One region of the Paeniglutamicibacter sp. ORCA_105 genome, then DNA from elsewhere that is predicted to be linked to it. Evidence: riboswitches for the same ligand, from Rfam matches in the RefSeq annotation. Region 1 holds a riboswitch; each other region holds the start of a gene.
The links. Region 1 has a riboswitch for S-adenosylmethionine ahead of ACIPUB_RS03055 (flavin reductase family protein). Riboswitches for the same ligand answer to the same signal wherever they lie in the genome.

Region 2: linked by a shared signal. The riboswitch ahead of ACIPUB_RS10675 (hypothetical protein) and the one ahead of ACIPUB_RS03055 (flavin reductase family protein) in region 1 are both predicted to bind S-adenosylmethionine.
Region 3: linked by a shared signal. The riboswitch ahead of ACIPUB_RS04140 (methionine ABC transporter ATP-binding protein) and the one ahead of ACIPUB_RS03055 (flavin reductase family protein) in region 1 are both predicted to bind S-adenosylmethionine.

The regions. Positions count from the first base shown of each region.
Region 1 is NZ_JBIXLM010000004.1:57,361-64,700, forward strand. It holds gene ACIPUB_RS03025 (acyltransferase family protein) at 1-368, shown strand, start outside; gene rpsF (30S ribosomal protein S6) at 539-844, shown strand; gene ACIPUB_RS03035 (single-stranded DNA-binding protein) at 889-1,482, shown strand; gene rpsR (30S ribosomal protein S18) at 1,545-1,784, shown strand; gene rplI (50S ribosomal protein L9) at 1,800-2,255, shown strand; gene ACIPUB_RS03050 (dihydrofolate reductase family protein) at 2,470-3,096, shown strand; SAM riboswitch class IV at 3,340-3,452, shown strand; gene ACIPUB_RS03055 (flavin reductase family protein) at 3,520-4,029, shown strand; gene ACIPUB_RS03060 (DUF1801 domain-containing protein) at 4,124-4,549, opposite strand; gene dnaB (replicative DNA helicase) at 5,065-6,438, shown strand; gene ACIPUB_RS03070 (ZIP family metal transporter) at 6,625-7,340, shown strand, end outside.
Region 2 is NZ_JBIXLM010000018.1:34,702-42,041, forward strand. It holds gene ACIPUB_RS10665 (zinc-dependent alcohol dehydrogenase family protein) at 1-765, opposite strand, end outside; gene ACIPUB_RS10670 (agmatine/peptidylarginine deiminase) at 1,062-2,090, shown strand; SAM riboswitch class IV at 2,198-2,328, shown strand; gene ACIPUB_RS10675 (hypothetical protein) at 2,351-2,635, shown strand; gene sucD (succinate--CoA ligase subunit alpha) at 2,730-3,632, opposite strand; gene sucC (ADP-forming succinate--CoA ligase subunit beta) at 3,649-4,818, opposite strand; gene pcrA (DNA helicase PcrA) at 5,058-7,340, opposite strand, start outside.
Region 3 is NZ_JBIXLM010000005.1:135,649-142,988, forward strand. It holds gene ACIPUB_RS04130 (NtaA/DmoA family FMN-dependent monooxygenase) at 1-531, opposite strand, end outside; gene ACIPUB_RS04135 (methionine ABC transporter permease) at 580-1,314, opposite strand; gene ACIPUB_RS04140 (methionine ABC transporter ATP-binding protein) at 1,307-2,113, opposite strand; SAM riboswitch class I at 2,236-2,330, opposite strand; gene ACIPUB_RS04145 (SDR family NAD(P)-dependent oxidoreductase) at 2,898-3,650, opposite strand; gene ACIPUB_RS04150 (MFS transporter) at 3,729-5,141, opposite strand; gene ACIPUB_RS04155 (M20 family metallopeptidase) at 5,166-6,395, opposite strand; gene ACIPUB_RS04160 (PLP-dependent aminotransferase family protein) at 6,401-7,340, opposite strand, start outside.

The DNA of each region.
Region 1 (7,340 bases):
TCGAGGACGCCGGCATCCGGGTCTACCCGATCATCGACACCCCGCGACCCGGAACGAAGTCCTATGCACGGGACTGCGTGGCGCAGAACCCGGACGAACTTGCCACCTGCGGCGCCCCGGTGTCCGAGGCCTTTGAGGCCAATGACTACACGCTCGCCGCGGCCGAGCTGGAGCCACGCGCGGGGGTGCTGGATTTCTCCGACCAGTTCTGCGCTGACGGATTCTGCCCCGCCGTCATCGGGAACGTGTTGGTATACCGGGACAAGCACCATGTTTCTGACACCTATGTGCGGACGCTGGCCCCGGTCTTCGGCGAACGGCTTGAGGCGTTGCTTCGCGCCGACGGGCTTATCGACCCCGCGCGGTGACCCGGGTGATGCACCGCACCCGGCGTAGTCGGGTGCGGCAGTGATTTTCCGCTAGAATGGTTGAGGCTGTTTCTGCCGCGCCCGGCAATCGGGTTGTGGCGACAGCAAATGCAAAGAACCTCCTGTTGCGGAAATGCCGTGACCGTTTAGCCCAAAGGAGGTGGGTTCACATGCGTGCTTATGAATTGATGGTGCTGATCGACCCCGAGGTCGACGAGCGAACCGTTGAACCAACCCTCGGTAAGTTCCTCGATGTTGTCCGTAACGATGGTGGAACCATCGAGAACGTTGACATCTGGGGCCGTCGCCGCCTGGCCTACGACATTCAGAAGAAGAATGAGGCCATTTACGCGGTAGTTAACTTCACCGCCACCCCCGCTACTTCCGCAGAGCTTGATCGCCAGCTGGGCCTCAATGAGACCATCATGCGCACCAAGATCACCCGCCCGGAAGAGGCAAAGGTCGTTGCAGAGTAATTCTGCTCTTCGATCTTCGTAGAACAACACTTTAGGAGGCTCCAATGGCAGGCGAGACAGTCATTACGGTTATTGGTAATTTGACCGCTGACCCGGAACTGCGTTTCACCCCGTCAGGATCGGCAGTGGCGAACTTCACCATTGCTTCGACCCCGCGAACCTTCGACCGCCAGACCAATGAATGGAAGGACGGCGACACGCTGTTCCTCCGTGCGTCGGTGTGGCGTGAGGCTGCCGAAAACGTCGCCGAGACGTTGACCAAGGGCATGCGCGTCATCGCCCAGGGCCGCCTCAAGTCGCGTTCCTACGAAACCAAGGAAGGCGAAAAGCGTAACGTCACCGAGCTTGAGGTCGATGAAATCGGCCCGTCGCTGCGTTACGCTTCCGCAAAGGTCACCCGCACCCAGCGCTCCGGCGCCGGCGGTGGTGGTGGCTTTGGTGGCCAGCAGAACGCAGGCGCAAATGCCGGCGGCTTCAGCGGTGGCAATCAAGGCGGCGGCGGTGGATTCGGTGGCGGCAACGCTGGCGGAAACTCCGGCGGCGGCTGGAATGCACCGGCGAACGATCCATGGGGTGCTCCTGCCGGAGGAAACAACGGCGGATGGGGCAACCCGGGTTCCGACGAACCACCCTTCTAAACAAAATTATTCACCATCCCGCAGAAAATTCTGCGGGCTCCACCTGATAAAGGAGCTCCACGATGGCTAAGGCTGAACTCCGTAAGCCCAAACCAAAGTCCAACCCCTTGAAGGCCGCTGACATCACTGTCATCGACTACAAGGACGTAGCATTGCTGCGCAAGTTCATTTCCGATCGCGGAAAGATCCGTGCCCGTCGCGTTACCGGTGTTTCCGTACAGGAACAGCGCAAGATCGCACAGGCCATCAAGAACGCGCGTGAAGTGGCCTTGCTGCCTTACTCCGGCGCTGGCCGCGGCTAAGGAAGGTATACCAACATGGCAAAGCTCATTCTGACCCACGAAGTTACCGGCCTCGGTGCCGCAGGCGACATCGTTGAGGTGAAGGACGGTTACGCACGTAACTACCTTCTCCCGCGCGCCTTTGGCATCACCTGGACCAAGGGCGGTGAGAAGCAGGTTGAGTCGATCAAGGCCGCCCGTGCTGCTCGCGCCGTTGCTTCCCTGGAAGACGCCAAGGCACTTGCCGCTTCGCTTTCCGCCAAGCCGGTCAAGCTGACTGTCAAGGCCGGCGCTACCGGTCGCCTCTTCGGCACCGTGAAGACCGACGACATCGCCAAGGCTGTTGCAGCCGCCGGCGTTGGCGCGATCGACAAGCGCAACATCGAGATCAACGACCACATCAAGTCGACGGGTAACTACACCGCGACTGTGCGTCTGCACACCGATGTCTCCGCAACCGTTTCACTGCAGGTTGTTGCCGCAAAGAAGTAATTCCTTGTGCACCCGCCGTCTTGTGTGACGGCAAACCACTATGGACCCCGCCCTCGGCGGGGTCCACAGTGGTTTAAGGCCTTCGGTGGTGCAGCGGGGTCTGGCGTCGCGCGTTGCCGTCGAGTAGCTTGGCCAAATGGGGCAGTGCCCTCCGGGATCGACTGCCACTTCGAATCCCGGGAACGGGCAGCCAAACGAGTGAGAAGGCGCGGTCATGAAGCTGACATTAACGGAGTTTGTGAGTCTCGACGGGGTGTCGCAAGGCCCCGGGTCTCCTGAGGAAGACACCACCGATGGATTCACCCAGGGCGGATGGTTCGTCCCGCACATGGACGAGGCCTTCATCGAACAGGCCGCGCAATGGCTCGGCGAAGCGGACGGGCTGCTGCTTGGCCGCCGCACCTATGAGGCATTCGCCAGGGACTGGCCGCAAATCACCGACCCGGACGACCCCTTCACGGAGCTCATGAACTCCCTGCCCAAGTACGTGGCCTCGCAAACGCTTCGCGAGGGAACCTGGGATCCAACAACCATCCTCTCCGGTGACGTGGCGGCCCGGGTTGCCGACCTCAAGGCGCGCCCCGGCAGGGAGCTGCAGATCCATGGGAGCGCCAGGCTTGCCGCTTCATTGCTCGGCGAGGGGTTGATTGACGAGCTGCGACTGGTGGTGGCGCCCGTGGTCCTCGGCCATGGAAGGCGACTCTTCCCGGAGGGAGGCGCACCCGCCGGACTTCGGCTCTCCAACGCCACGAGCACCCCGGGCGGGCTTGCCATCCTGGTCTACGAACGCACCGGCGATGCCTTCTATGCGACTTATACGGGAGTTTCGGACGTCTCGTAGGCGGAAGAGGTGCCGGCCACGGCGTTTGTGACGCGGACGCCAACCACAATTCCGGGCCATGTCATCGTCTTCTTCGGCCAAACAGCTGTCGTCCACGCGTTCGGGAACGAATGCGGGCGTGTCGGGCAACTTTGGCACCTACGAGGCAAATGATCGCACAATCTTCGATTCTTACGCTTCGTGACTTCGTATGTCGAAACAAACTTTGACGAGACGTAATTATCTCTTCTAACGTTAGTGAAGAATCAAGAGTGTCAACGTAAGGCCCTGGCCCGTTGGCCGGCAACCCTCTCACGGTAGTGGGGTGCTCCAGGTGATGATTCGGCCTACCGGAACCCCGGAGGCAAGTACCGCACACCTCGTTGGTTGGCGCGTGTGTTGCACGCACCGCGATGGTGGGCCGAAGCCGAAGGATTGAGCACCATGACACTCACCTCTGACCTCACCCCCGATACCCTGCGCAACGTCTTTGCCCAGCATCCATCCGGCATTGCCGCACTCTGCGCCATCGTTGACGGGCAACCGCAGGGAATCATTGCCTCGTCCTTTACGGTTGGCGTCTCCATGGATCCGCCTCTGGTGATGTTCGCTGTCCAGAACACCTCGAAGACCTGGCCGCTGGTGCGCACCAGCGGGCGAATCGGGGTTTCAGTGCTCAGCGAAAAGAACGAGGGCGTGTGCCGGCAGATCGCCTCAAAGTCGGGGGACAGGTTCGCCGGGCTACGTCTTGATTCGACCGATGAGGGTGCACTGTTCCTGCATGACGCCACCCTGTGGCTCGATTGCTCCGTCGAGCAAGAGGTTCCTGCAGGCGACCACCATGTGGTGCTGCTACGCGTGCACGGCCACCAGACGCACGACAACGCCCACTCGCCGCTGGTGTTCCACGGTTCGGCATTCCGTCGCCTGGATGCCGAACAGCTGGTCTCCTAGGGAACCTGAAATGCGAGGGCTCAGCCTCCGTGGTACCGAATCCATGATTCGACGCCACGGGGACTGAGCCCTTTGCCTTTGCCAACACGTTTTCCTAAGACGGGTGGTGCACCACGCCAGTCATGTACCGGTAGCCGTCACGGGCAAGCCGGGTGAGTACGTCCAAGTCGACGTCGGCAAGCTTGTTCACATAGAGGCACGATGCCCCGCGTCTGCACTTGCCCAATTTCTCCAATAGAGGGCCGGCGGTCGGTGCAATGGTCAGCCCGTAGAGGGCAAGGTTCGCCGACCTCGGGGAGAAACCGATGGCGCTGGCATCCCCTTCGCGCCCCGATTCGTACTTGTAGTGGTAGCTTCCGAACCCAACGATTGTTGGGCCCCACATAACCGCGGGCTCTCCGCTGACCTCTTCCATCATCCGGAGCAAGACCTCGGCATCCGCGCGCCTGGTCGGATGTGACACTGCCGATATGAATTGAGCCGGGTCAACGGCTGTCGGGGCGGTCTTGTTGGCGCTCATGCGGCCCAGTATGTCAGTCGTTGGTGATCTCCATCAATCCCCGCTATCCCCAGATCCGCGGGAAGTTCCGGCGTGTCTGTGGATAGCTTGTGGGTAACTATGAAATGGTGGCCAATCCAAGCCCGGAATCCCGGGGTTTTTGTGTGTATAACCGACTTTTCCGCGTGTGGAGGATGTGGATAAATACTTTGTATCCACAGGGGTTAATCTGCATAATGCCTAGTCAAAGTATTGTTGTGGATAGAAAATTGATGTAATCCACAATGTTCTCCCCAGACTGTGCACACAACACGCCGCAAGGTTCACAGGTTATCCACACGGCCTGTGGATAACCGTGTTGGGTTTGTGGGAAAACAGGTCTATGGTGACAGTGTTCCCCACCTATTTCCACAGGTTCGCGGTGCCCTACGGCACGTGTGAGTTTGAACCTAACGAATCGTCCGTGCTCCTTGAGACACTGAATAGGTAATGATGCGGAAAACTTGGGAACCCGCGCAGCTTGAAGGGAAAAACCCGTGTCGCTAGCCAGCACCGAAACCAGCTCCGATTCACATGGATCGGACTATGGACGCACCCCGCCGCAGGACCTCGTAGCCGAGCAAAGCGTACTGGGCGGCATGATGCTGTCCAAGGATGCCATCGCGGACTGCGTGGAGGTGCTGCGGGGACTGGACTTCTATCGCCCGGCGCACGAGGCCATCTACGAGGCCATCATCGACCTCTACGGCCGCGGTGAGCCGGCCGACGCCGTTACGGTCTCGGACCTTTTGACCAAGCGCGGCGAGATCACCCGGATTGGCGGTCCGGCCTACCTGCACACGCTCATCCAGTCAGTGCCCACCGCTGCCAACGCCGGCTTCTATGCCGAGATCGTTCGCGAACGTGCGGTCCTGCGCCGCCTGGTTGATGCCGGTACCAAGATCGTGCAGCTCGGATACTCGCAGGACGGCGAAGTCGACGCCATCGTGAACGAGGCCCAGGCCGAGGTCTACAAGGTCGCCGAACGCCGGACTGCCGAAGACTATGTCCCGCTACGCGACATCATCGAGGGCACCGTCGATGAAATCGAATCCGCCGGCAGCCGAGGCGAGGGCGTAATCGGTGTACCCACCGGAATCTTCGAACTCGACGAGTTGACCCAGGGACTGCACGGCGGCCAGATGATCGTTATTGCTGCACGTCCCGCGGTGGGCAAGTCGACCTTCGCACTGGATTTTGCCAGGTCAGCGTCCATTAAGAACAACATGACCTCCGTTTTCTTCTCCCTGGAAATGGGACGCAACGAAATCGCCATGCGCCTGCTGTCGGCCGAGGCGAGCATCGCGCTGCAGAACCTGCGTAAGGGTACGATCCAGGACGAAGAATGGTCGAAGATCGCCACCACGATGGGCAGGCTCAACGACGCTCCGCTGTTCATCGACGATTCGCCGAACATGTCGCTGATGGAGATCCGCGCCAAATGCCGCCGGCTCAAGCAGAAGCACGACCTCAAGCTCGTGGTGCTGGACTACCTGCAGTTGATGAGCTCGGGCAAAAAGGTCGAGTCGCGACAGCAGGAAGTCTCCGAATTCTCGCGTGCGCTGAAGCTGTTGGCCAAGGAGCTCGACGTTCCAGTCATCGCGCTGTCGCAGCTGAACCGTGGTTCGGAGCAGCGTACCGACAAGAAGCCGATGATCTCCGACCTCCGCGAGTCCGGTTCCATCGAGCAGGATGCCGATATGGTCATCCTCTTGCACCGTGAGGACATTTACGACAAGGAGTCGGCGCGTGCCGGCGAGGCGGACGTGATCGTGGCCAAGCACCGTAACGGACCGACCAAGACCATCGTTGTCGCGTTCCAGGGCCACTACTCGCGCTTCAACAACATGGCACAGGACGGAATGGGCTAGTTCCCACCGCATGGCGCCCGGCGGGCGGTTGCCCTCCCCTGTTTCGGGGCGGAGCAACCGCCCGCTTTCGTTTGGCGTTCCCGAGGCGATCCGCCTAGGGCATGTGCTTGGGTTCAGCGCTTGTCAGTCGATCATGGGTTGCGCGGAATCGCTGCGTGAATAGTCATTATGCGGTAGCGTGGCGCCATGTTGATGTCCTTGCAAGCGTTGATGTGGGGCACCGTCGCCGGGTCTGCGCTGCTGCTTGGTTCGGCCGCGGCCTGGTGGTTGGACATTCCGCGGAAGATCGTCTCGAGCGTCATGGCGTTCGGCGCGGGAGTCCTGATTTCCGCCCTCGCCTTCGAACTGGTGGTCGAGGCCGAGGAAGTCGGCGGACTGTGGGCCACGGTGATGGGTTTCCTGGCCGGAGCCACCATCTATGTGGGCGCAAACTCCCTGCTGGTGCGGTTCGGAGCCGAACACCGACGCCGGGGCAAGGTCGCCACGAGGGCCGGAAGCCGCGGTGGCGGAGCGCCCAACGGGGGAGCTGCGATAGCCCTCGGAGCGTTGCTTGACGGCATCCCCGAGTCCATCGTGCTGGGCGTGGGATTGCTTTCCGGCGCCGCCGTCAACCCGACCATGCTGGCGGCGATCTTCATTTCCAACGTGCCCGAAGGGCTGGCGAGCACGGCCGACATGAAGCGTGCGGGCAAGGGGCCGAAAGAGATCTTTGCGATCTGGGGGAGTATTGCGCTGCTTTCAGGACTGGCCGCGATGATCGGCTACCTAGCCCTCGACAATGCCCCGGGCGAGGCCATCGCGGTGGTCACCGCCATCGCAGCGGGCGGCATTCTGGCGATGCTAGCCGACACCATGATCCCCGAGGCCTTCGAGGAACAGCACATGCTCACGGGATTCATTGC
Region 2 (7,340 bases), on a different contig from region 1:
TTCGGCGGTGCCTACGCATTCGAGCACCGAGTCCGCCAGCACTCCCCCGAGCAGTTCGCGCACCTTCGCCGCCGCCTCGGCCCCGCGTTCGGCGACAATGTCGGTGGCCCCGAACTCCCTGGCCAGTGCCGCACGGTCCGCGTGCCGGGACATGGCAATGATGCGCGTGGCACCCAGTCGCCTGGCCGCGAGCACCCCGCACAAACCCACGGCCCCGTCACCGACCACCACCACGCTCCGGCCGGGCTCGACGCGGGCCCCGAGGGCTGCGTGGTGGCCGGTGCCCATGACGTCCGAGAGTGCCAACAGCGACTTGGACAGCGCTTCGTCGGGCTCCGTGACCCCGGGTACCGTGACGAGCGTACCGTCCGCGTTGGGCACCCGCACCACCTCGCCTTGCCCGCCGTCCACGGGCAGCCCGTCCTCGTCTACCCCGCCCCAGTGGGCCCGGTGCTCGCAGGCGACCTGGACGCCGTCTCGGCACGGAGGGCAGGCACCGCAGCTGTTGGCCCAGGGGGCCACCACGAAGTCGCCCACGGCCAGCATTGAAACCCCTTGGCCGACCGCGGCAATACGGCCGATGAATTCGTGGCCGATGCGCCGGGGCCTGGGCGTTTGGCTAACCCCGCGGTAAGGCCACAGGTCCGAGCCGCACACGCAGGCGGCGGTGACGCGCACGATGGCATCGGTGTCGGCGAGCAGGGTGGGCTCGGGGCAGTCCTCGACGCGGATGTCCCGCGGTCCGTGGATCAGGGTGGCGCGCATGTGTTCCTCCGCAAAGTGGTGGGCCGGCAATGGTTCCAGCCTATGCCCGGGAGCTCCGCGCGCCACCGACGAGGAAGTCGGCGAGATCGTCGCCGCCGTAGCACTGAACACGCTGATCAACTTCTACAACAAGGCCGCCGGCGGGCCCGGTGCGCTTCACGGGGCACCCCTTGCGCAGGATTCGCGCAGACGCCATAATAAACGAACGACATTCATTTATTGTGACGCCGATCCCATGCGCCCCCTGCCGGGCCCTGGTGCCTCGCGCGCCACCGACCCCCGCAGGAGCACGCATCATGAGCTGGTCAATGCCCGCCGAGACCTCGGCCCAGAAGCGCGTCTGGATGGCCTTCCCCCACGAGGGATACACGCTGGGCGACACCGAGGCCGAGGCCCACGCGGCCCGCTCGACCTGGGCCAACGTGGCCCACGCGGTGGCCCGATTCGCCCCGGTCGTCATGGTGATGGACCCTGCCGACGTGGAAATTGCCGCACGCTACCTCGATGAGCGCATCGAGATCCGCACGGCCGAGCTCAACGACGCCTGGATGCGCGACATCGGGCCGACCTTCGTCACCGACGAGCACGGCGGGCTCGCCGCGGTGGACTGGGTGTTCAACGGCTGGGGCGCCCAGGACTGGGCGGCCTGGGACAAGGACGCGTTGATCGGCAAGCGGGTGGCCGAGTGGGCCGGCGTTCCCCGCGTCGCCTCGAGCCTGGTCAACGAGGGCGGCGGCATCCACGTCGACGGTCAGGGCACAGTGCTGGCCACCGAGACCGTGCAGCTGGATCCCGGGCGCAACCCCGGCATCACCAAGGCCAAGGTCGAGGAGGAGTTCGCGCGCACCCTGGGCGCGGCCAAGGTGCACTGGCTCCCGCGCGGACTGACCCGCGACAGCGAGGAGTTCGGCACACGCGGGCACGTGGACATCGCCGCGACGCTCTCCTCCCCCGGCACCGTGCTAGTGCACATGCAGGAGGATCCCGGGCACCCGGACTATGCTGTCAGCCGGGAAATCGCCGCATCCTTCCATGGCGCCACCGATGCGCGGGGCCGCGAATTCACCGTCATCGAGGTCCCTGCCCCCGCGACGCTGCGCGACGACGAGGGGTTCGTGGACTACAGCTACATCAACCACCTGGTCATCAACGACGGCGTGGTGGCCTGCACCTTCAACGACCCCAACGACGAAAAGGCCCTGGCTGTCCTTGCCGACGCCTACCCGGGGCGCACGGTGGTGGGCGTGGACGCCCGCGAGCTCTTCGCCCGCGGCGGCGGCATCCACTGCATCACCCAGCAGGAGCCGATGCCGACGGCGAAGTGAACCCCTCTCGGGAAGTCAAGGTCACTCCCCGTCACAGATGACCGTTTGTTGCTCCCCGCATGCCCGCGCTGGCAAAGTGTCCCCGCTTCGCCGTAGGGTTGGTACAGCTTCACGAGTTCTGGTTGCCCTTGCGCAAAGCTCCGACTGACCAGACGCCAACCCCATAGTTGCACGGTGGGTGGTTCGGATGACGAAGCGGCCCTGTCGCGCATCCCGCGCGGAGGGGCAAGGACAACGAACCCCAAGGACGTGTGCACATCATGTACAGCCCCACCCTGACTTCCGCCCCCACCGATAACCCGCTTCCGCGCTTCACCGGCGACTGGATCACCGCCTGGCTCCACCTCGACGCGGACACCGACCTGCTGCACATTGGCGCGGGTCCTGACGAGTGGGTGCTCGAGGCACTGGCCCCGCACAAGCTCTCGGCCGCATTGGTCGGCCGCGGCCCAGCCGAGGTCCAGTTCAACCCCGAGCTGCTGGTTCTCCTGCTGCCCGGGGCCCACGAACTGGTCGGCAGCTCGTTCTTCCGCCTGCGCGCCTAGTTCCAGTCGGCTCCAGCCGGCTTAAACACCGGTGGCGGTCACCGGGCTGCCAAGGCAACCTGGTGACCGCCACCGAAAAGGTGCGCTCTATGGCTTAGAGGGCGGCGAAAACTTCGCGCAGCAGCGTTGCGGTTTCCGACGGGGTCTTGCCGACCTTCACGCCGGCAGCCTCAAGTGCTTCCTTCTTGGCCTGTGCCGTACCGGCCGAGCCGGAGACGATGGCTCCAGCATGGCCCATGGTCTTGCCTTCGGGAGCGGTGAAGCCTGCCACGTAGCCGACGACCGGCTTGGTGACGTTGGCCTTGATGAAATCGGCTGCACGCTCTTCGGCGTCGCCGCCGATTTCGCCGATCATGACGATGGCCTTGGTCTCCGGATCCGCCTCGAACGCAGCCAGGGCGTCGATGTGGGTGGTGCCGATGACCGGGTCGCCGCCGATGCCGATGGCGGTGGAGAAGCCCAGGTCGCGCAGCTCGTACATCATCTGGTAGGTCAGGGTGCCGGACTTGGAGACCAAGCCGATCGGGCCCTTCTGGGTGATGTTGTTCGGCGTAATGCCGACCAGTGCCTCGCCCGGGGTGATGATGCCGGGGCAGTTCGGGCCGATGATGCGGGTGACCTGGTTGCCGTCGGCGTCGACCTTGGACTGGGCAAGTGCCCAGAACTCGGCCGAATCCTGAACCGGAACGCCCTCGGTGATGACAACGACCAGGCCGATGCCTGCCTCGATGGCCTCAACGACAGCATCCTTGGTGAATGCCGGCGGCACGAAGACGATGGAAACGTCTGCGCCGGTTTCGGCCATGGCTTCCGCCACTGCGCCGAAGACCTTGATTTCCTTGTCGCCGTGCAGCACCGTGGTGCCGGCCTTGCGGGCGTTGACGCCGCCGACGACGTTGGTGCCGGCCTTCAGCATCAGAGCGGTGTGCTTGGTACCCTCGCCACCGGTGATGCCCTGAACGATGACCTTGGAGTCCTTGTTAAGGTAAATGCTCATGTTCGCGTATCCCTACTTACTTCGCTGCGTTGGCGAGCTCGGCGGCCTTGTCGGCGCCCTCGTCCATGGTTGCTGCCAGGGTGACCAACGGGTGGTTGGCCTCGGCCAGGATGCGGCGGCCCTCTTCGACGTTGTTGCCGTCGAGGCGCACGACCAGCGGCTTGTTGGCGGAGGAACCGAGCTCGGCGAGTGCGCCGACGATGCCCTTGGCAACGGCGTCACACGCGGTGATGCCACCGAAGACGTTCACGAAGACCGACTTGACCTGCTTGTCGTTCAGGATGACGTCCAGGCCTGCGGCCATGACCTCTGCGGAGGCTCCACCGCCGATGTCCAGGAAGTTGGCGGGCTTCACGTTGCCGTGGTTTTCGCCTGCGTAGGCAACGACGTCGAGGGTCGACATGACCAGGCCTGCACCGTTGCCGATGATGCCAACTTCGCCGTCCAGCTTGACGTAGTTCAGGTCCATTGCCTTGGCCTTGGCCTCGAGCGGATCCGCTGCGTCCTTGTCCTCAAGCTCGACGTGGTGCGGGTGACGGAACTCGGCGTTCTCGTCGATGGAGACCTTGCCGTCGAGGGCGACGATGTCGCCGGCGCCGGTGCGAACCAGAGGGTTGACCTCAACCAGGGTGGCGTCTTCCTTCTTGAAGACGTCCCACAGCTTGATGATGGCAGCTGCGACCTTGTCGGCCAGCTCCGGTGCAAAACCGGCGGTGGCGACGATTTCGTCGGCCTTGGCCTGGTCGATGCCCACGGCCGGGTCGACTGCAACGCGGGCCAGGGCCTCGGGACGCTCGACGGCGAGCTCCTCGATTTCCATGCCGCCTTCCACCGAGCACATGGCCAGGTAGTTGCGGTTCGCGCGGTCCAGCAGAACCGAGAAGTAGAACTCCTCGGCAATGTCGGCGCCCTGGGCGATCATGACCTTGTTCACGGTGTGGCCCTTGATGTCCATGCCGAGAATGTCGGTTGCGTATGCGAATGCCTCGTCGGCGGTCTTTGCGACCTTGACGCCGCCGGCCTTGCCGCGGCCTCCGACCTTTACCTGGGCTTTAACAACCACGACGCCGCCGATTTTCTCGGCTGCGGCCTTGGCTTCTTCAGGAGTGTAGGCAACGATGCCGGCCAGCACGGGTACGCCGTGCGACTCGAACATATCGCGCGCCTGGTATTCATACAGGTCCACGGGCTTGTGTCCTTCTTGTCGAAGTCTATGCTGACTCAAGGCATGGCTCCGTAGGCACGGTTCCATGCATCGAGGGGGTAGAGCCCAACCTGGGATAAGGCCAGGCTCCTTGCTCAGCCTAACGCCTTAGCGCCCAATGGCACAGTTCTACATTCGGTAGAGCCATCGGGCGCGTGAGTACGACCACAACCCCATCACCGCAGGTCCGGACGGATGTGTCGACAATGCCCGGGAACCGGCTAGTCAGCCTTGGTTAGCGGGGCGTATCGCAGCAATAGGCGTTTCTCGGCATCGGCGAATTTAACCTTCGCCACTGTCTTGTCCCCGGCACCCTCCAGCGCCAGAACCACGCCTTGGCCGAAGGTCCCGTGTGTCACCTTGTCCCCCACCGACAAGGAAATGATTTCCTTGTTTGGCTGCACACGGCCCTTGGCCCGTGCCACGGGCGCGGTGCTCAACGTGTGGATCTCCGGGGCACCGGAAAGCCTGCCTCCGCCACCGCTGCCGGACCCTGCGCCCCAATAGGAACCCGATTCGTAGCGGCTGGTGGCAAAGTTGTTGCGCCCGCCGAAGGACTCAAAGCTTGCCCGCTTGGTGCCCTCGCGTTTCCAGTCCACGAGACTCCCGGGGATTTCCTCGAGGAACTGGCTGGCGGGGTTGTATTGGGACTGGCCCCACAGGCTCCGGTATTCGGCCCGGGTCAGGTAGAGACGCTGGCGGGCGCGGGTGAGCCCTACATAGGCCAGCCTGCGTTCCTCCGCCAATTCCTTCTCGTCGGTCAGCGAGCGCTGGTGCGGGAAGATCCCGTGTTCCATGCCAGTGAGGAAGACCACGGGGAATTCAAGCCCCTTGGCCGTGTGCAAGGTCATGAGCGTGACCATTCCCTCTCGGTGCGCCATGTCCACGCCCTCGGCATCGTTCGGTGCCTCGGGGATGGAATCGGCGTCGGCTACCAGCGCCACGCGTTCCAGGAAATCGGTGAGTGTTCCCTCGGGATTCTCCTTCATGAAGTCCCGCACCACGGCCACGAGCTCGGCGAGGTTCTCAACGCGGGATTCGTCCTGTGGGTCGTTGGATGAACGCAGCATTTCCAGATAGCCGGTCTGTTCCAGGACCGCTTCCAGCGCCTCGGCAGGTCCCGAGCCCTCTGCGACCACTGAGAGGTCGTCAATGATCTTCACGAAGGCGCCGATCATGTTTTGCCCGCGGGTTCCGAGGCCGGGGGCGTCATCGGCACGGCGCAGCGCCGCCATGAAGGAGATCCGTTCGCGTTCGGCCAGCGCGGCCACCGAGTATTCGGCCCGGTCTCCGATGCCGCGCTTGGGCTCGTTGAGGATGCGCCTGACGTTGATGTCGTCTTCCGGGTTCACTAGCACCCGCAGGTAGGCCAGGGCGTCCTTGACTTCCTTGCGGTCGTAGAAGCGGGTCCCGCCAATGACCTTGTACTTCAGGTCCACGCGGATCAGCTGTTCCTCGAGGGAACGCGATTGCGCGTTGGTGCGGTAGAAGACGGCAACGTCCCCGGGGCGGATGCCTTCCTCATCATTCAGGCGCAGGATCTCATCGGCGATCCAGCGGGCCTCGTCAGACTCGGACTCCCCCACGTAGCCGATGATCAGTTCACCGTCGCCCTCTGCGGTCCACAGCCGCTTTTCGGGGCGGTCGGGGTTGCGCTTGATCACTTCGTTGGCCGCGGAGAGGATCGTTTGCGTCGAACGGTAGTTCTGCTCGAGCTTGATCGTTTCGGCGTCCGGATAGTCCTTGGAGAACTCGTTGATGTTGCGGATGTCCGCGCCGCGGAAGGCATAGATCGATTGGTCCGAGTCGCCCACCACAGTCAGTTCGCCGCCGGGAGTGGGGCCGTCCGGGCCGGTCAGTTCACGCACCAGGGCGTACTGTGCGTGGTTGGTGTCCTGGTACTCGTCGACCATGACGTGGCGGAAACGCCGGCGGTAATTGTCGGCGACCGCAGGGAAGGCGCGGAAGATGTTGACCACGTGGGCAATCAGGTCATCGAAGTCCAGGGCGTTTGCGGCGCGCAAACGCTCGGTGTAGCCGCGGTACACCTGGAGGACGGCCGAGGCGAACGGGTCATTGCCTGCGACCGTGGCGGCATATTGTTCATCGTCGATGAGCTCGTTCTTCAACGCGGAGATCTTGTGCGCGATCGACTTGGGCGTGAACTTCTTCGGATCCAGCTCCAGGCCCTTGGCCACCATAGTGATCAGGCGCAGGGAATCTGCGGAGTCATATATGGAGAAGCTGGACTTCAGTCCCACCGAAGCCGCCTCCCGGCGAAGGATGCGCACGCACGAGGAGTGGAAGGTTGAAACCCACATTTTCTTTGCCACGTCTTCGCCCACCAGTGCGGCGATTCGCTCACGCATTTCGGCCGCAGCCTTGTTGGTGAACGTAATGGCCAGGATCTCGTGTGGGCGCGCCCGACCCGTGGCCAGGAGATAGGCAATGCGATGTGACAGCACCCGGGTCTTGCCCGACCCGGCCCCGGCGACAATCAGCAA
Region 3 (7,340 bases), on a different contig from region 1:
TTCCCACAGCTTGAACGCAGCCTGAACGTATTCTTCGGCCCAGTCATAGCGGTCTGCGTGTTTGGCTAGCCCGTCAGCCCCAAAGTTGCGGTGTGAATTCTCCAGCACGCTTGTCACGATGTTCCAGGCAACTCGACCGCTGCTCAGGTGATCGAGCGTCGAGAGCTGACGTGCCAACTGGAAGGGATCGGACTGGATTACCGAGGACGTGAAGGCCAGGCCGATTTCTTCGGTCACTCCTGCCAGGGCCGAAGCAAGCACTAGCGGGTCATTGGACGGCACCTGCAGTCCGCGTTTGATGTGCGATGCCCAGCCCCCGTCGTGGTCGCCGTAGAGCCCAACAACATCCGCAAGGAAGATTGCATCGAACTTTGCGGCTTCCAGGTCCTTGGCCAGATCCACCCAGAGCTTGAGCTCGTTGAAGCGATGCTGTTGTGCCTCGGGGTGGCGCCATTGGCCACCAAGGATGTGGCTGGTGGTGTTCATCAGGAAGGCGCTCAACAGTAGGCGCGGTCGCCGTGAAGTACTCATGGTTGGGGTCTCTCCAAAAGAAGCAGGTCGGTTCAAGAAGGGCGATGGTTACTGTCGCTTGTCCAGGCGGGATGCGATGCGGGTGCCTGAGATCTGCACAATTTGGACCATCAGAATCATCAGCACGATGGCGACGACCATCATGCCTGTTTCATATCGGTAGTAGCCATAACGGATGGCAAAGTCACCGATGCCTCCCCCGCCGACCAGTCCCGCCATTGCCGAATAACTGATGAAACTCACCGTCATGATCGTGATCGAACCAATCAGTGCAGGCTTCCCTTCCACTAGCAACACGTCGCGGACGATCTGGCCGCGGGTCGCACCCATGGCCCGTGCGGCTTCAACGACGCCGCTGCCGAGCTGCGTGAGATTCTGTTCAACGAAGCGTGCAAAGTAGGGAATCGCGTTGATCGTGAGCGGGACAATCACGGCTGCCGTACCGATGGTTGTTCCAACGACGAACCGGGTGAAAGGAATGATCGCGATCAGCAAGATCAGGAACGGAAAGGACCGCATGGTGTTGACGAAACCATCGACAATGCGATGCAGCTTCGGCCGGGGCCGGAGGCCTTGGGGGGCCATTGAATAGAGCCAAATACCCAAGGGCGTTCCCACCAGGATCGCGATGGGGATGGACACGACGAGCATGGCCAAGGTCTGGCCGATTGCCGCGGCAATTTCAGGCCAAAGCTCGATAACGCGGTTGAGGTCGAAGGCCGCTGCACCGCTGCCGTTGGTGGAGGAAGCAGGTACGCTGACGGCCGCGGCAAACTTAGACAAGGGAGGCCTCCTTCGAAGGTGCGCCGAAGCTTGCGGATTCGGTGCCGCGGACCTGGCGCTTGCGGTCCAAGGTGATGTCATCGGAAATGAGGTACCGGCCGATGGCGGTCGCCGGTGTAAACGAGGGATTCCGAAGTGCGCTGATGTCGAATTGTTCGACGACTCGGCCTTCTTCCATGACGGCGACGTTGTCGGCGATTGCCTTGACGACGTTCATTTCATGCGTGACGATCACGGTGGTGATTCCCAACTGGGCGTTGATGTCCGAAACGTACTGCAACACCGACGCAGTGGTCCGCGGATCCACGGCTGATGTCGGCTCGTCGCAAAGCAATACCTTTGGCTCGGTGGCCAGCGCACGGGCAATGGCCACGCGTTGCTTCTGTCCGCCTGACAGCTGTCCCGGATATGCCTTGGCTTTGTCAGCCAAATCCACAATTGCCAAGGCTTCGTGGGCGCGGCGGCGGCGTTCTTTCTTGGCTACTCCCGCGAACTTCAGGCTAAGCTCGACATTTTCAACGGCGTTGCGGTTGTTCAGGAGGTTGAAATGTTGGAAGATCATCCCGATCTGGTGCCGAGCCCTGCGCAATTCCTCGTCGTTCAGCGACGTAAGGTCCGTACCGTCAACCACCACGCGGCCGTTCGTCGGGCGCTCCAAGAGATTGATATTGCGAAGCAACGTTGATTTGCCCGCACCGGAAAATCCAATGATTCCCTGGATCGAGCCCCGCGGGATTTCCAGCGAGACGTTGTCCACCGCAGTGAAGGGTGCCTCCGCCGGAGGGAAAACTGTTGACACGCCTTGAATGCTGATCATGTCCTACTCCTCTCGGTTCACCCGAGGAACGCCGCGACATGGCAAATCAGTCAAATACGTGCGTAAGAACGAAAGTATTCGGCGGACCGCGCAGAGGTTGGCTATCTCCATCGGTCCTGGCGGTAGCACCGGATCCCAAGGACGGGAGTGGTTGCTGCGGCGTCAACGAGCCAGGTCTCTCAGCCGCTCTGGATGGTGTGTGTTGGCGTTGGTCGATTGCCAACGCCGAACAGTTCAAGTGTGTCGCAGAATCTTCGATCGAACCAAGACAAATCGGGTTCCTATGAAACAAATCGACTCACAGAACGATTCTCGCGCTTGATTTGCTTCATGAACCGTCATAAGTCGGAAGATGAAGCGTCGATCCGCCCTACCTTGCTTCATGATTGCGTCATGTTGATAATGCGCACCACGAGCGCGCCCCGGTCTTGCCCAGCCAATTCCAGCCCATAGGTGAACGCTCGTCCGAGCACCATCAAGGTTCGCCACCCGTGGGATTTGCGAAATAATCGGTGCCCCTCTGCTGCGCCACCGGCGGCGCCGACAAAGATTACGCGACGGCAAAGACACCCACGGCCGTCACCATGCCCGATCGCTATAGACCGAAGTCCGCGGGCAACCGCGCAGCGACCAACAGGCCTATTTCCGTGGTTACCCCATGGATCGCCCGCGGTATTTACACGACGACCCGCAGCCGCCCACAACAAACCCGCAGGTACCGGGATCCGCGTGGGCGGAAGGTCACTGCGGGTTCATCGTCGTTGGCTCACTTGGCCAAATAGCCGCCATCGACCGGCAAGGAAACGCCGGTGACGTAAGTATTGGTGGCACTGGCAAAATAACCCACCGCTTCGGCAACGTCTTCCGGCAGCGCCACTCGACCCAGCGGAATCGCTTCGGAGACCGCTCGCTCCGCGGCCATGGGATCCTCGTGTCCGGCCAACCAGTCCTCAAACATCTGGGTACGTGTCATCCCCGGGGCCACGGCATTGACCCTGATGTTGTGCGGTGCAAGTTCCACCGCCGCGGCCCGTGTCAGCGCCAGCATCGCGCCCTTGCTCGCACTGTAGATCCCCATGGTGGGAACCCCGATGCTTGCCAGCCGCGAGGTCACATTGATGATCGCCCCTCCGCCGGTTTCCCGCATGACCCGCCCCGCAGCTTGGAGGCAGGAAATCGCCGCGAAGGTGTTGATTTCAAAGGTTTCCCGCACCTCCTCCTCCGGGGTGTCGAGTAAGGAATTGATGTGGTCAATGGCCGCATTGTTCACCAGAACATCAAGCCTTCCGGTGCGTTCGAGCACCGTGTCCATCAATGACTGCGCGGCACCCGAAGCGGTCAGTTCGGCCCGCACGAAGAAGCCGGACTCGCCGAGTTCTTCGGCCATCTGCTTTCCGCGTTCCTCATTTCGCCCGGTCACCACGACCTTCATGCCATCTGCCACCAGTCGTCGGGCAATCTCGATTCCGATTCCCGAGGTGGCGCCGGTGACCAGTGCGACGCGTTGGTTTTCTCCCACTGCGCTGTCCTCCTTCACTTCGCTGTTTGTCCTACTGTTTTGCGGGGCCGATCAATTCCTGGCCCGGGCGGCTGTCGCTTAGGGGCGTCCCGCCCCCACCAGCCTTTCACCAAGCTCTCGCCGCTGCTTGTCGTCGCTGCCCGGAATGACGTTGCCCCGCAGTGAACGCCCCGCGGTCTCCTTGAAAGTGAGCACCGAAATCAGCCCGATCACGCCCGCAGCCATCAGGTACCACCCCGGTACCAGCGAATTTCCGGTCGCACCGATCAGCGCCTCGTTGGCCACCGCCGCGGTGCCGCCGAAGACGGCCGTGGACAGGTTGTAGCCAATGGCGAATCCGGAGTAGCGCACCGAAGTCGGGAACAACGCGGGCAGCGTCGAGGAGATCGTCGAGAGCAGCATGACCAGCAAGAGGCCCAGGGTGCCGATGCCCACGATCTGCCCCAACAATCCGGCGGACTGCATCAATTGCACCGCCGGCACCGACAGCAGCACGAAGCCAATGCTTGCGGTCACCAGCAGCGGTTTACGTCCAATCCGGTCGCTGAGTGCCCCCAACGGCACGATCAAGGCGATCATCACCAGCTGGATGAGAACCAGCGTCATGTTGGACTCCACCGAGCCATGTCCCAAGGTCGTCGTCAGGTAACTGGGCATATAGGTCAGCACGAGGTAGAAGGCGACGTTGACCAGCACGATAAAACCGAAGAGCTTGAAGAGCTGACCGGGATACTTGCGCAACAAGGTTCCCAGTGCCTGCGGCGCGGTGCTGACTTCGTTGTCCTTGGAACTGTCCTCGGTAAAGGTTTCGGATTCCTCAAGGTGGCGTCGCATCCACAATGCAATCCCCCCAAGCACCAGGGTGAATGCGAAGGGCAACCGCCACCAGCCAGCCATCATGCCTTCCTCGCCAACCACCAGGGTCAGCCCGGTGCACAGGATCGCCGCCGCGCTGAAGCCGGCCAGAGTGCCGAATTCAAGGAAGGAACCATAGAATCCACGGCGGTTATCCGGGGCATGTTCGCTCATGAACACCGCGGCTCCGGCGTATTCGCCGCCGGCGGAGAACCCCTGGACCATGCGCAGCAGGACCAGCAAGACCGGAGCCAGGTAGCCGACCTGGTCAAAGGTGGGCAAGGCGGCGATGCAGGCGGTGGACACACTGATCATCACAATGGTGAAGATCAAGACCTTCCGGCGGCCAATCCGGTCCCCGAGCGGGCCGAGCACCATGCCACCGAGCGGACGGATGAGGAAGGAGATCGCGAAGGTGGAAAAGGCGAGGATTCGAGGCAGGGTTCCCCCTTCTTCACCGAAGGTGAAGAACAGTTGGGAGATGTACACGATCAGGTACCCGTAGATCCCGTAGTCGAACCACTCGATCGCGTTTCCGATTGCCGATCCGGCCACTGACTTCCGGGCCTGTTTCAGTTCTGACGGGGTGAAATCGGCTTCGAGTCTCAGGGCAGGCGGTTGGGTTTGGCTGGTCATGGTGTGCTCCTTTGGCGGCCTTAATTAATGGGAGGGGGTCGGTGCGTTGTTTGAGGCGTGGCGCAGGGCGAACAGTGCATACGCGCGGGCGGCGGTAAGCAGGTCATCGATCCCCACCGATTCGTTTGGCTGATGGGCCTGGGTGTTGATTTCCCCGGGACCGAGGACCAGGGTGGGGACCCGATGGTGCTCGGCCATGTAGCCGCCCTCGCACGAGGCTGTCCAAATGCCGAGCTCACCGGCGCCGGAGACATCGCGGACCGCCTGGCGGATACCGGTGACGACGGCGCTGTCCGCGTCGGTGAGGAACCCGGGCATCTGCATCTGCAGCTGGCCGCGGACGGTGATCTTCTCGCGCCCCGGCATCGAAGCGGTCTGCAGGCGCTCACGGATGCGATCCAACAGCTGTTCAAGGATAAGCTGCGCGTCCTCGCCGGGCAGCAGACGCCGGTCAAGGCTCATTTCGCAGGTGTCAGGCACAATCGAGGTTCCGTGTCCGCCGGCGATGGTACCGATATTCCATGTTGCGGCCCCAAGCACCGGGTGGGCGGCCGCCGCCAGTCGCTTCGTGTCCTGGCCTATTTCGGCAATGATCTCTGCCGCGGCCTGGATGGCGCTGGCCCCGTCGGCAGGGCGTCCGGCATGAGCGCTCGCCCCGGTGATCTGCAGGCCGAAATTCGCAGCTCCCCGACAACCGACGATCGCCACCAGGTCGGTGGGTTCGGCGACCACGCAGCCCGTGTAGGAGCCAACGGGCTCGGTGGCCACGTAGTGTGCGATGCCGATCGCGTCGGCTTCCTCATCCACGGTGCATACCAAGGTCAGCGGCAGCTGCGGATGGTGCGCATGGACAGCGGCCATGGCCGCGATCACCGCGGCCAGGCCACCCTTCATGTCCGTCGCGCCGCGTCCTATGAGCCGCCCTTGCTTCTCTCGTGGCGTGAAGGCATCGGCGTCCCAGCCGTGGCCGGCCGGAACAACGTCGCTGTGACCCAGGAAAAGCAGTCCCCCGCCGGTCCGGTCGCCGCCGAGATGAGCCGTCAGGTTGGCCCGTCCCGGGGCAACCTCGTCGAGGTGCACCATGGCACCGAGCCCGGTGAGCACCCGATCCAGGATGGCCACGGTGGCTGCTTCGGTGCCACCGGGGTTTTCCCCGCCGGCGGCAATCAACTCGCCGGTCAGTTCGACCAGGCGGGCCCGGTCGATCTCGGCCAGCACGCTGGTCTCCAGCGGCCGCAAGGGTGCGATAGCCATCCGGTTCACCGCGCGTCCCCGCTGGCCAAAGCCTCTTCCAGCGCGGCGTGCAACCGTTGCACGCCCTCGTCAATCCGTGCCGGGGTGGAGGTCGCGAAGCACAGGCGCAGTGCGTCGGTAAACGCCCCCGAGTCCGAGAATGCCGGACCCGGAATATATGCAACCCCGTGCGCCAAGGCGATCGGGAAGAGCTTTTCGGAATTGATCGCGGCGTAGCGTCCGCGCAGGGTGAGCCACAGGAAGAACCCGCCCTCGGGATCCGTGGCTTCCACGTCCTGCCCAAAGGTCTCAGCGAGTGCGGCCCGCATCGCCTGCTTGCGTTCCCGGTAGACCCCGCGCAGGGTATTCAGGTGCGCGTCGAGCCGGCCCTCGGAGAGGTAGTCGGCAATCAGTTGTTGCATTGGCCCGTTGGTGCAGGTATCCATGGACTGTTTGGCGTTCACCGCCAGGGCACGCAGCTCCGGATCCATGTCCATCCAGCCCACGCGCAGTCCCGGGGCGAGGACCTTGGAGAAGGTGCGCACCGAAACCACCCGTGGATTGCCCGGGCTGAGTTCGGCGAAGCTTGGCTCTTCGGATCCCTCAAAGCGCAACAAGCCGTAGGGGTCATCATCGATGATGAAGGCGTCCCATTCCTCGGCAAGTTCGAGTAGCTGCATGCGGCGCGCTCCGCTGAGCGTCCGGCCGGAGGGATTTTGGAAGTTCGGGATGGTGTAAATGACCTTGGGGACCTGGCCCGTGGCGGCGACCAGCGCGGGAAGGGCTTCGACAATCAATCCCTGCTCATCCACCGGGGCTTCCAACACGCGGCCCTGGTAGCTCAGTGCCGTGGCGATTCCGTTGGTGTAGGTCGGCGACTCGACAATTACCAGGTCTGACGGGTCAACGAAGAGCTTGAAGGCGATATCCAGGCCCTGCATGCCACCGGTGGTCACCAGCAGTCGG